Regions from separate parts of the Methylobacterium sp. 142-1Y genome, predicted to be linked through region 1. Evidence: predicted binding sites of a transcription regulator. Region 1 holds the regulator's gene; each other region holds the start of a gene.
The links. Region 1 encodes LexA, which represses DNA repair genes until DNA is damaged. Its sites were predicted from a motif close to TGTTCNNNNTGTGTTCNG; they were not measured.
Positions count from the first base shown of each region.

Region 2: AC3AOF_RS10140 (LexA family protein) is a predicted target of LexA. The motif match lies at 1,509-1,526, and genes of this name have one in related genera.
Region 3: AC3AOF_RS05130 (DUF3072 domain-containing protein) is a predicted target of LexA. The motif match lies at 2,022-2,039, and genes of this name have one in related genera.

Region 1 covers NZ_CM173224.1:1,212,755-1,216,027, forward strand. The annotation lists gene AC3AOF_RS05725 (NCS2 family permease) at 1-1,096, shown strand, start outside; gene lexA (transcriptional repressor LexA) at 1,326-2,069, opposite strand; gene uvrB (excinuclease ABC subunit UvrB) at 2,289-3,273, opposite strand, start outside.
Region 2 covers NZ_CM173224.1:2,229,346-2,232,618, forward strand. The annotation lists gene AC3AOF_RS10135 (Y-family DNA polymerase) at 1-1,032, opposite strand, end outside; gene AC3AOF_RS10140 (LexA family protein) at 1,029-1,493, opposite strand; gene AC3AOF_RS10145 (hypothetical protein) at 1,971-3,167, shown strand.
Region 3 covers NZ_CM173224.1:1,078,850-1,082,122, forward strand. The annotation lists gene AC3AOF_RS05115 (DUF1127 domain-containing protein) at 1-254, opposite strand, end outside; gene AC3AOF_RS05120 (LysR substrate-binding domain-containing protein) at 416-1,306, shown strand; gene AC3AOF_RS05125 (Flp family type IVb pilin) at 1,367-1,561, opposite strand; gene AC3AOF_RS05130 (DUF3072 domain-containing protein) at 1,748-2,011, opposite strand; gene AC3AOF_RS05135 (branched-chain amino acid aminotransferase) at 2,216-3,103, opposite strand.

The sequences.
Region 1 (3,273 bases):
CGCCAACTACCCGATCGCGCTGGCGCCGGGCATGGGGCTCAACGCCTACTTCGCCTATGTGGTGGTGCTCCAGATGGGCTACACCTGGCAGGCGGCGCTCGGCGCGGTGTTCATCTCCGGCCTGTGCTTCATGGTCGTCACGCTGACGGGGCTGCGACGGATCATCGTCGAGGGCATTCCCCGCTCGATGCGCATCGCGATCACGGTCGGCATCGGGCTCTTCCTCGCGATCATCGCGCTGAAGAGCGCCGGCGTGGTGACGGCGAGCCCCGCGACCTTCGTGACGCTGGGCGACCTGCACAAGCCGAGCACGGTGCTGGCGGTGCTGGGCTTCCTGATCGTCGCGGTGCTCTCGGTGCGCAAGGTGCGCGGCGCGCTGCTTGCCGGCATCCTGACCGTGACGGCGTTGAGCTTCATCGTCGCCGACAACACCTTCCAGGGTGTGGCCTCGCTGCCGCCCTCGATCGCCCCGACCCTGTTCGCCCTCGACATCAAGGGCGCGCTGTCGGGCGGCCTGCTCAACGTGATCCTGGTGTTCTTCCTCGTCGAATTGTTCGATGCCACCGGCACGCTGATGGGCGTCGCCAACCGGGCGGGGCTGCTGACCGAGGGCAAGATGGAGCGCCTCGACAAGGCGTTGATGGCGGATTCCTCGTCGATCTTCGTCGGCTCGCTGCTCGGCACGTCGAGCACGACCGCCTATCTCGAGAGCGCGTCCGGCGTCGAGGAGGGCGGGCGCACCGGGCTCACCGCCGCCACGGTGGCGGTTTTGTTCCTGGCCTGCCTGTTCTTCGCGCCCCTCGCCGGCTCGGTCCCGGCCTATGCCACGGCGCCGGCCCTGTTCTACGTCGCCTGCCTGATGCTGCACGAGCTGGTCGATCTCGACTGGGACGACCTGACCGAGGTGCTGCCGGCCTGCGTCACGGCGCTGCTGATGCCCTTCACCTACTCGATCGCCAACGGCGTCGCCTTCGGCTTCATCACCTACGCGGTGATCAAGCTGCTCACCGGGCGGTTCCGGGACGTGAAGCCGGTGGTGTGGGTGATCGCCGCGGTGTTCCTGTTCAAGTTCGTGGCGACCGGCAGCGCGCACTGACGAGCGCGACGCCCTGAACCCTCCCCCCTCTGCGGGGGAGGGTGGCCTGCGGAGCAGGCCGGGAGAGGGGAACCACGCTTCCGGAGAGGTCGCGACCATAGTGACGGACGCCACCTGGATCAGCGTCGCGCTGCCCCTCTCGGCGGGACTTCGTCCCGCTGCGCTCACTCCGTTCGCCACCCTCCCCCGCAGAGGGGGGGAGGGTTCCCGCGCTTGACTGAAAGCCCCTTCAGTACTTCCGGACCAGGCTCACCAGCCGGCCCTGGATCCGCACCCGGTCGGGCCCGAGCACGCGGGTCTCGTAGGCCGGGTTGGCGGCCTCGAGCGCGATCGAGGAGCCGCGGCGGCGCAGGCGCTTGAGCGTGGCCTCCTCGTCGTCGATCAGCGCGACGATGATGTCGCCGGTATTGGCGGTCTCCTGGCGGCGGATCACCACCAGGTCGCCGTCGAGGATGCCGGCCTCGATCATCGAATCGCCGCGCACCTCCAGGGCGTAATGCTCGCCGCTGGCCAGGAAGTCCGGCGACATCGCCACCGTGCGGCTCTGGCTCTGGATCGCCGAGATCGGCGTACCGGCGGCGATCCGGCCCATCACCGGCACGCTGACCGAGTGGCCGTTCTCGTCCGACGCCGTCGCCATCGCGGGGATACCGGCCTGCCGCTTCGGCTCGTGAGCGCGCCCGCCCTCGACCACGCTGGGATTGAACCGCACCACCTCGGCCCCGGCGGCCGGTGCGGCCTGCGCCGGTCCCGTCACCGTGTCGGGCAGGCGGATCACCTCGATCGCCCGGGCCCGGTTCGGCAGGCGGCGCAGGAAGCCCCGCTCCTCCAGGGCCGTGATCAGGCGGTGGATGCCCGATTTCGACTTGAGATCGAGGGCGTCCTTCATCTCGTCGAAGGACGGGGGCACGCCCGTCTCGCGCATTCTCTGCTGAATGAAGCGGAGCAGGTCCAACTGCTTACGCGTGAGCATGTGACACTCTCATCCCCGCGCTGCCGCGCTCCGGAAACAAATCGCGAACATGGTAAGCGTTCCGCAAGTGTTCCGCAAGCGGCTTCGAAAAAGCGGCGCGAGGGCGCAGCAACCGGGGTGATAGACGGGGATGTCACGGGTCGATCGGACGATGAGGCACGTTCCGCGCGGGGTTCGACCGGCGCGGGACTGTCCGCCGCGCCGGTCCGGGCCTGCGCCTCAGCCCCGCCCCTTGCGGCCCTTGTATTTCGGCTTCTGACCAGGAAACCCTTGCGTCGAGCGGCCGGTCGGGCGCTCGGCGTAGGTGAACGGCACCTCGCGGTCGGTGCCCGGGCCCATGTCGTCGAGGTCGGGCTGGCGGATGCGGGTGCCTTCGTCCGAGACGCCCTTGCCGCCCGGACCGTAGCCGAGCGGTTCCGCACCCCGGCGCTTGCGCTTGGCGCCGAAGCGGCCGGCCTCGCGCTCGACATCGGCCTGCTCGGCCATCGGGTCGTCGGCGATGGCGAGTTCGGTCGCCTGGAGGCGCTTGAGCTCGTCGCGAAGCCGCGCCGCCTCCTCGAAGTCGAGATCGGCGGCGGCCGCCCGCATCCTTTTCTCGAGGTCGGCCATCACCGCCTTGAGGTTGTGGCCGACCGTGACGGCGGATTTCGCCAGCCCCGTATCGACCTGGACGTGGTCGCGCTCGTAGACGCTCTCCAGGATGTCGGAGATGTTGCGCTTCACGCTCTGGGGCGTGATGCCGTGCTCCTCGTTATAGGCGAGCTGCTTCTTGCGCCGGCGCTCGGTCTCGGCCATCGCCCGCTCCATCGAGCCGGTGATGTGGTCGGCGTAGAGGATGCAGCGGGCGTCGGCGTTGCGGGCGGCCCGCCCGATGGTCTGGATCAGCGAGGTCTCGGAGCGCAGGAAGCCTTCCTTGTCGGCGTCGAGGATGCCGACGAGGGCGCATTCCGGGATGTCGAGGCCCTCGCGCAGGAGGTTGATGCCGATCAGAACGTCGAAGGCGCCGAGCCGCAGGTCGCGGATGATCTCGATCCGCTCCAGCGTGTCGATGTCGGAATGCATGTAGCGCACCCGCACGCCGTTCTCGTGCAGGTACTCGGTCAGGTCCTCGGCCATGCGCTTGGTCAGCGTCGTCACCAGCGTGCGGTAGCCGGCGGCCGCCACCTCCTTCACCTCGCCGAGCAGGTCGTCGACCTGCGAGCGG
Region 2 (3,273 bases), 1.0 Mb from region 1:
GCGCCAGGGCGTCGGCCCCTGCTCCTTCCAGGTCTTCGCCACACCGTGGAGTGCCGCCTGGATCAGGTGCCGGCTATCGTTCGTCGCCTCCGGCAGGTGAACCACCGTCGAGACGGAGCGCATCGGGTCGCCGCGGTCGTGCTCACTGGTGTGGTAGAAGACCGTGACGGCCGAGACCGCGAGCCCGTCGCGCCGCAGCTTCTCGCCGAGCCGTGTCGCGTGCGCCGCTACCGCCTGCTCGAGGACCGTCCGCTCGGTGATCCGGGACGAGAACGAGCGGGTCACCGCGCAGCCCTTGCGCCGGGCCGGCACGATCTCGAGGGGCAGGCAGGCCCGCCCGCGCAACTCGTGAATGATGCGCTCGCCCACCACCGTCAGCGAGGCCCGCGCCGGCCGGGGATCGAGGTCGCGTAAGTCCGCCACCGTGTCGACGCCCATGGCGGTGAGCCGCGCCGGCGAGGCGCGTCCGATGCCCCAAACCTCGCCCACCGAGATCCCGACCATCCAGGCGGCGCGCTCGGCCTCATCGGACAGGTCGCACACGCCCCCGAGCTCGGGCACGGTCTTGGCGATGTGGTTGGCGAGCTTGGCGAGCGTCTTCGTCGGCCCGATTCCAACGCAGGTCGGCAGGCCGGTCCACTGGCGCACCGTGGAGCGCAGATCCCGGGCCAGCGCCACCCGGTCGCGCTCGCGAACGTCGGACAGGTCTAGGAACGATTCGTCGATGGAGTAGATCTCCACGTCCGGTGCGAACTGGCGGTAGACGGTGTTGGCCCGGGCCGACATGTCGCCGTAGAGGGCGTAGTTCGAGGAGAACACCCGCACCTTCTGGCGCCGGCACAGGTCGCGGATCTTGAAGTAGGGCTCGCCCATCTTGATCCCGAGGGCCTTGGCCTCGGCGGTGCGGGCGATGGCGCAGCCGTCGTTGTTCGAGAGCACGATCACCGGCACGCCGGTGAGCTTCGGGTCGAACACGCGCTCGCAGGAGCAATAGAAGGAATTGCCGTCGATCAGCGCGATCGCCCGGCTCATCGCACGAGGCTCGCGCGGGCCTTCACGTGGTGCCAGCGCACCGAGAACAGCAGCACGCCCCAGAGCAGCCCCTCCTCCAGGTCTTCCAGGGCGAACTCCTCCTGCATCTCCGGATTGTCGAAGGTGAGACTCAGCCGGTTGCCGATCATCACCAGGCGCTTGAGGCTCATCTCGCCGTTGACCACGGCCACCACGACGGCGCCGGAGGTGGGCGAGAGCGAGCGGTCGACCACGGCCAGGTCCTCGTCGTGGATGCCGGCGCCCTTCATGCACCAGCCGCGGACGCGCCAGATGAAGGTGGCCGGCGGGTTGGGGACGAGCCAACGCGGCAGCTCCAGCGCGCCCTCGATGAAGTCTTCGGCCGGGCTCGGGAACCCGGCGCAGAGGGTCGGGAGCATGAACGGGATCCTCACGAGCCCGCCTGCGTCTGCCGCTTCCGCACCGACCCGATAGAGACCCACGCCCGCCCTCCATTTTAGAACAGAAAGAGAACAAACAGGCTGGAGGTTCCTGGTCAAGGCCGAGTTTCGGACCCGTGTGGAGGTGGGGGCAACGGGATCACGAGATCGTGCTTTAACATCCGCCGCCCTCTCGTTCCCGCCAACCGCGGGCGCATCTGGCAAGTAGTCCTTCCATCTCCAGCGACACGGGATGAGACATAACGCTTTATTGATAGGTGATTATATTGGCTGTCCTTGAAATAAATCTGCAATATTAATGTAAGATATACTCATTAATGAATAATATATTTTTGCGATAAACAGTCAACATTATATTATCGGCCATTATTTTGGCAGCTTGACATGCGACCTTTTCGTGATCTATTACCAATCACATCGTATCAGAGTGTAGGAGCACGAAAAATTATGATTTCAAATATTAATTAAAACTTATATGATATCTTGAATCTATAAATGTCTGATTGAGAGAAAAACAACATGGCGAATCCCGAAATAAATAATGAACAAGAGAGTCCTGCAGTTGATCGTCAAAAACCTAGCAGATCAACAAAGATCCTGCTTCGACTAAAAAAAATAGGTAGTACTGATTTTGCAAATCGTCCACCGATAATCAAGTTTAGTATTGCGGTAGCAGCACTGATAACTTTATTTGATATAGTAAGAGCTATTTATGTAAATGGCGCATTCTATATAAATGATAGGGTGATACTTAATTTTGTTCTCAATGCGTTTTTTCAGTGGTTGATTTTTTATTTCATAATAACAAACGATGCGGTCAAGAGTTTTTTGAGGGGAATACTAAGAAAAAATATCGAAATATCGGAATTTGCCAATATAGGCCCTGCAATCTCGAAATTATCTGACGCTGACAAGCTAGCTCACTACAACAGGCTAGCAATTCTTGTCGATTTGCGCAACCGAATAAAAATGCTAAGAGGACGAAGCACCGTCATATTAATAACTATCGGCGCAGCATTGGTATCAGCAGCACTAATAGTTATATTTGCAGGGCAGTTGACAAGTCTAGATGCAAAGGCTGTCGGATCGACAGATCGACTTAGGTCAGAAATAAACGCCATCGATTCTCAAATTGCAACGCTATCTGAAGCTAGATCTATCCTGAAGCGCGCTACTTTACCGAAAGATGGAAAAGAGTCCGCTAATAGCAGAGATATCGATGATGCATGGAACAGATTCACAAGGGGGAATGTTTTGAATTATATCCCCCCCAAGGATCTCGAAGCGCTCGAAGATGCTTATAAATCTGCATTGACAAACAAATCTCATTTGGATGATTTAATGCAGAAAGCCTGGGCAAAAGAAATAAATTCTGAACGCGGATATAGTGATGTAAAATATCTTATCGCAACAGCAATAACACGAATCGGCGTGGTCGTCATTATTGTATTTTTGGTGCAGATATTGTTAGATCTATACCGATACAATACAAGATTATTAAGCTATTACAATTCATATGCTGATGTCGTTACTTTATGGGATGGATCAGATCAGAAGCTTGAACTGATGATTAAATCGTTCCCGCCACCGAAGGTGGATTTCGGAAAAGAGCCTAAACATCCATTGCAAGATATCATACGAGCTGTTGAAACGCACATGAAATCATCAGGCGCACAAAATGCAAGTAACGCAAAATCTCATGAGAAATCGTCTTAATTTTACCAATCATTATTTATATAATAATCCTAAATATCATCACAATAAGTACAAAGTTGAAAGATCTGTATGAATTATTTTTTTATTGCTACCAATTGTACCCGCG
Region 3 (3,273 bases), 130 kb from region 1:
TGGCGCCGCGCGCGACGTCGATGCACCAGGGGCAGGGTCGGGTCTTGCGCGAAGGGCAGGTCGAGGGCGCCGAGCACGTCGCTGCGGGTGAGGCCGATGTCTTTCAGCGCCCGGTCGTCGAGTTCGGCGAGGCGGTAGGCGGCGCGGCGGTTGATCCACAGGGTGACGATCCGGGCCGCGATCTGCACGGCCTTGCGGCCGAAGCCGAAAGCCATCGTGAGGGCACCGTACAGGGGGGCGTAGCTGATCGTCATCGTGGTCTCCCGCGAAGAGCATGCGGCGAACCTCGTCATGCGCCGGCCATCGCTCTTTCCGCTGCACCCGTCATAGCCGCGCTTCGCCGATGCGTTGAGCGAATGATTGAGATATGTCACATCACAAGGATTGATGCGGGAATCGACGACGGAGCGGCCCGGTGCATCCCCTCGACATCGACCAGCTCCGGACCCTGGTGGCGATCGCCGAGAGCGGCTCGTTCACCCGGGCGGCGGACCTCGTGCACAAGACCCAGTCCGCCGTCTCGATGCAGATGAAGCGGCTGGAGGAGCGGGTCGGGCGCGAGATCTTCGCCAAGGCCGGCCGCGGCGTGCGGCTGACCGACGACGGCGAGCGCCTGCTCGATTATGCGCGGCGCATCGTGCGGCTGCAGACCGAGTGCCTGGCGACCTTCGACGAGGGCGACCTCGCCGGGCGGGTGCGCCTCGGCCTGCCGGACGATTACGTCGACCGCTACCTGCCGGAGATCCTCGGGCGCTTCGCCCGGACCCATCCCCGGGCCGAGGTCACGGTGATCTGCGAACCCACCGACATGCTGGCCGAGCGGATCGCCGACGGCGACATCGACCTCGCCATCGTGACGGAGGCCAAGGGGTCTGCGAAGGAGAAGGGACGACGCACCGTCGAGACGATCCGCACCGAGGCCCTGCTCTGGGTCACGTCGAGCCGCCACGCCGTCCATACCGCGCAGCCGGTGCCCCTCGCCCTCGGGCGGCCGGCCTGCAACTGGCGCCGGGCGGCCATCGAGGCGCTGGAGCGCGGCGGGCGCCAGAGCCGGATCCTGTTCGTCAGCTGGAACTCCACCGCGGTCGGGGCCGCGGTGCTGGCGGGGCTCGCGGTCTCAGTGCTGCCCGAAAGCGCCTTGCGCCCCGGCATGCGGGTGCTCGGGCCGCAGGACGGCTTCGCGGCCTTGCCGGCCTGCCGTATCGGACTGATGCGCCACCGCGCGGAGGAGCCCAATCCGCTGGCGGACATCCTGGCCGGTCAGATCCGGCAATGCCTGGACAATCTCGGGATGGCGGCGGAGTGAAGCCGCTTTCCGCATCGCGAAGCGATCAATCGGAAAGCGTATGACGACGGAAAAGCGGCCTCAGCGCAGGGCCGCGACGAACCGGTTGCTGAGGTTCCCGAACAGGCCGCCGGCCGAATCGCCGTAGACCGCGAGTGCGGTCGTCAGAGCGAGGAAGATCAGGCCCGCGATCAGGGCGTACTCGATCGCCGTCGCGCCGGATTGGTCACGTCGGAAGCACCGCGGCGCCGCCGTCCCCCGTGATCTGCCACGCACGTCGCCTTCTCCCGGTCCGTCGCCCGGGACATTACGGCAGATCCCCTCACCGGGGGTTAACCCGATGGGCTAATCCGCCGCTGCGGTGTCCCTCTGCCGGGCGAGACCCCGTTCGTCGTTCCGGGAGGGGGGAGCGCCCCCCTGTCCCGGCCCCCGCTTGCGTCGTCCGCGCGGCGAACCTCGCCGTCAGGCCTTGCCGGTCTCCTTGCGCAGGGCGTCGATGCGCTGCGAGGCCTCGGCCTTGTCGAGATCGGGGTCGTACGCATCGTCGTCCTTGGCCTGCTCGGCCAGGGTCTTGAGGTAGGAGGCCTGGGCCCCGGTCATCGGCTCGGAGCCGGTGGTCCAGTCCTTCGGGTCCTTGATGCGGTTCGAGGTATCCTTCGGGTCCTGCTTCGGGTTCTCGGTCTCGTGGTGGTCGGCGGTCTTGGCGGCGGCGGTCTTGGCGGTCATGAGAGCCTCATGTTCTCTGAATGTTCCGCCCAGATAACGGGGAAGCCCCGGCCCGCGTTCCCGGGTCGACCGTCGCAGCGGCGGCTTGTCCCCGGGAAATCGCAGATCCGGATGCGCGAAGGCCCCGGGCGGTCTCCCGCCCGGGGCCTTCGGTTCAGGCGATCGTCGCGAGGTTCAGGCCGCCTTCGTTCAGGCCGCCTTCGTTCAGGCCGCCTTGGCCCGCGGCTGCACCTCGGCGGTGTAGTCGTCCATCAGTGTCTGGGTCATCGCCGCCGGGGTGAAGCGGTACTGGGCGATCTCCGAGACCGGGGTGACCTCGGCGGCCGAGCCGGTGATGAAGCACTCGGAGAAGCCCGCCATCTCCTCGGGGCGGATGCGCCGCTCGACCACCTCGTAGCCGCGGCGCTTCGCCAGGTCGATCACGGTCTGGCGGGTGATGCCGTTGAGGAAGCGGTCGGCCTGGGGCGTGTGGATCACCCCGTCCTGGATGAAGAACACGTTGGCGCCGGTGCACTCGGCGACGTTGTCCTCCCAGTCGAGCATCAGGGCATCGGCATAGCCCTTGTTCTCGGCCCGGTGCTTGGAGATCGTGCAGATCATGTACAGACCCGCCGCCTTCGAGGCGGAGGGGGCGGTGCGCGGATCGGGCCGGCGGTACTCCGCCAGGTCCATTCGGATGCCCTTCATCTTGGTCGCCGGGTCGAAGTAGCTCGGCCACTCCCACGCCGCGATGGCAAGGTGGATGGTGTTGTGTTGCGCCGAGACGCCCATCATCTCCGAGCCGCGCCAGGCGACCGGGCGGAGATAGGCGTCCTTAAGGCCGCTCTCCTTCAGCACCAGCTTCTTGGCGGCATCGATCTCGGCCACCGAGTACGGGACCTCGAAGTCGAGGAGCTCGGCCGAGCGGCGCAGGCGCTGCGAATGCTCGGTGCACTTGAAGATCTGGCCGCCATAGGCGCGCTCGCCCTCGAACACGCTGGAGCCGTAGTGCAGGCCGTGGCTGAGTACGTGAATCTTCGCGTCCGCCCACGGCACCATGCGGCCGTCGAACCAGATGTGGCCTTCACGCTGGTCGAAGGGAATGACGGACATGACGATGATCCTCGTATGCGTTCGTTTCCGCCAGGCTCGTTCTCGCGCAACGTTCGTGCTTGAGCGGGGCGCGGGGCGTACGTTCGTTTCGCCGGCGGGGTTGACGGGTATCAATGGGGCTGAGATATGTCAACAAGACTGACATAAATGACGAGGGCCCGCGAAGGCCG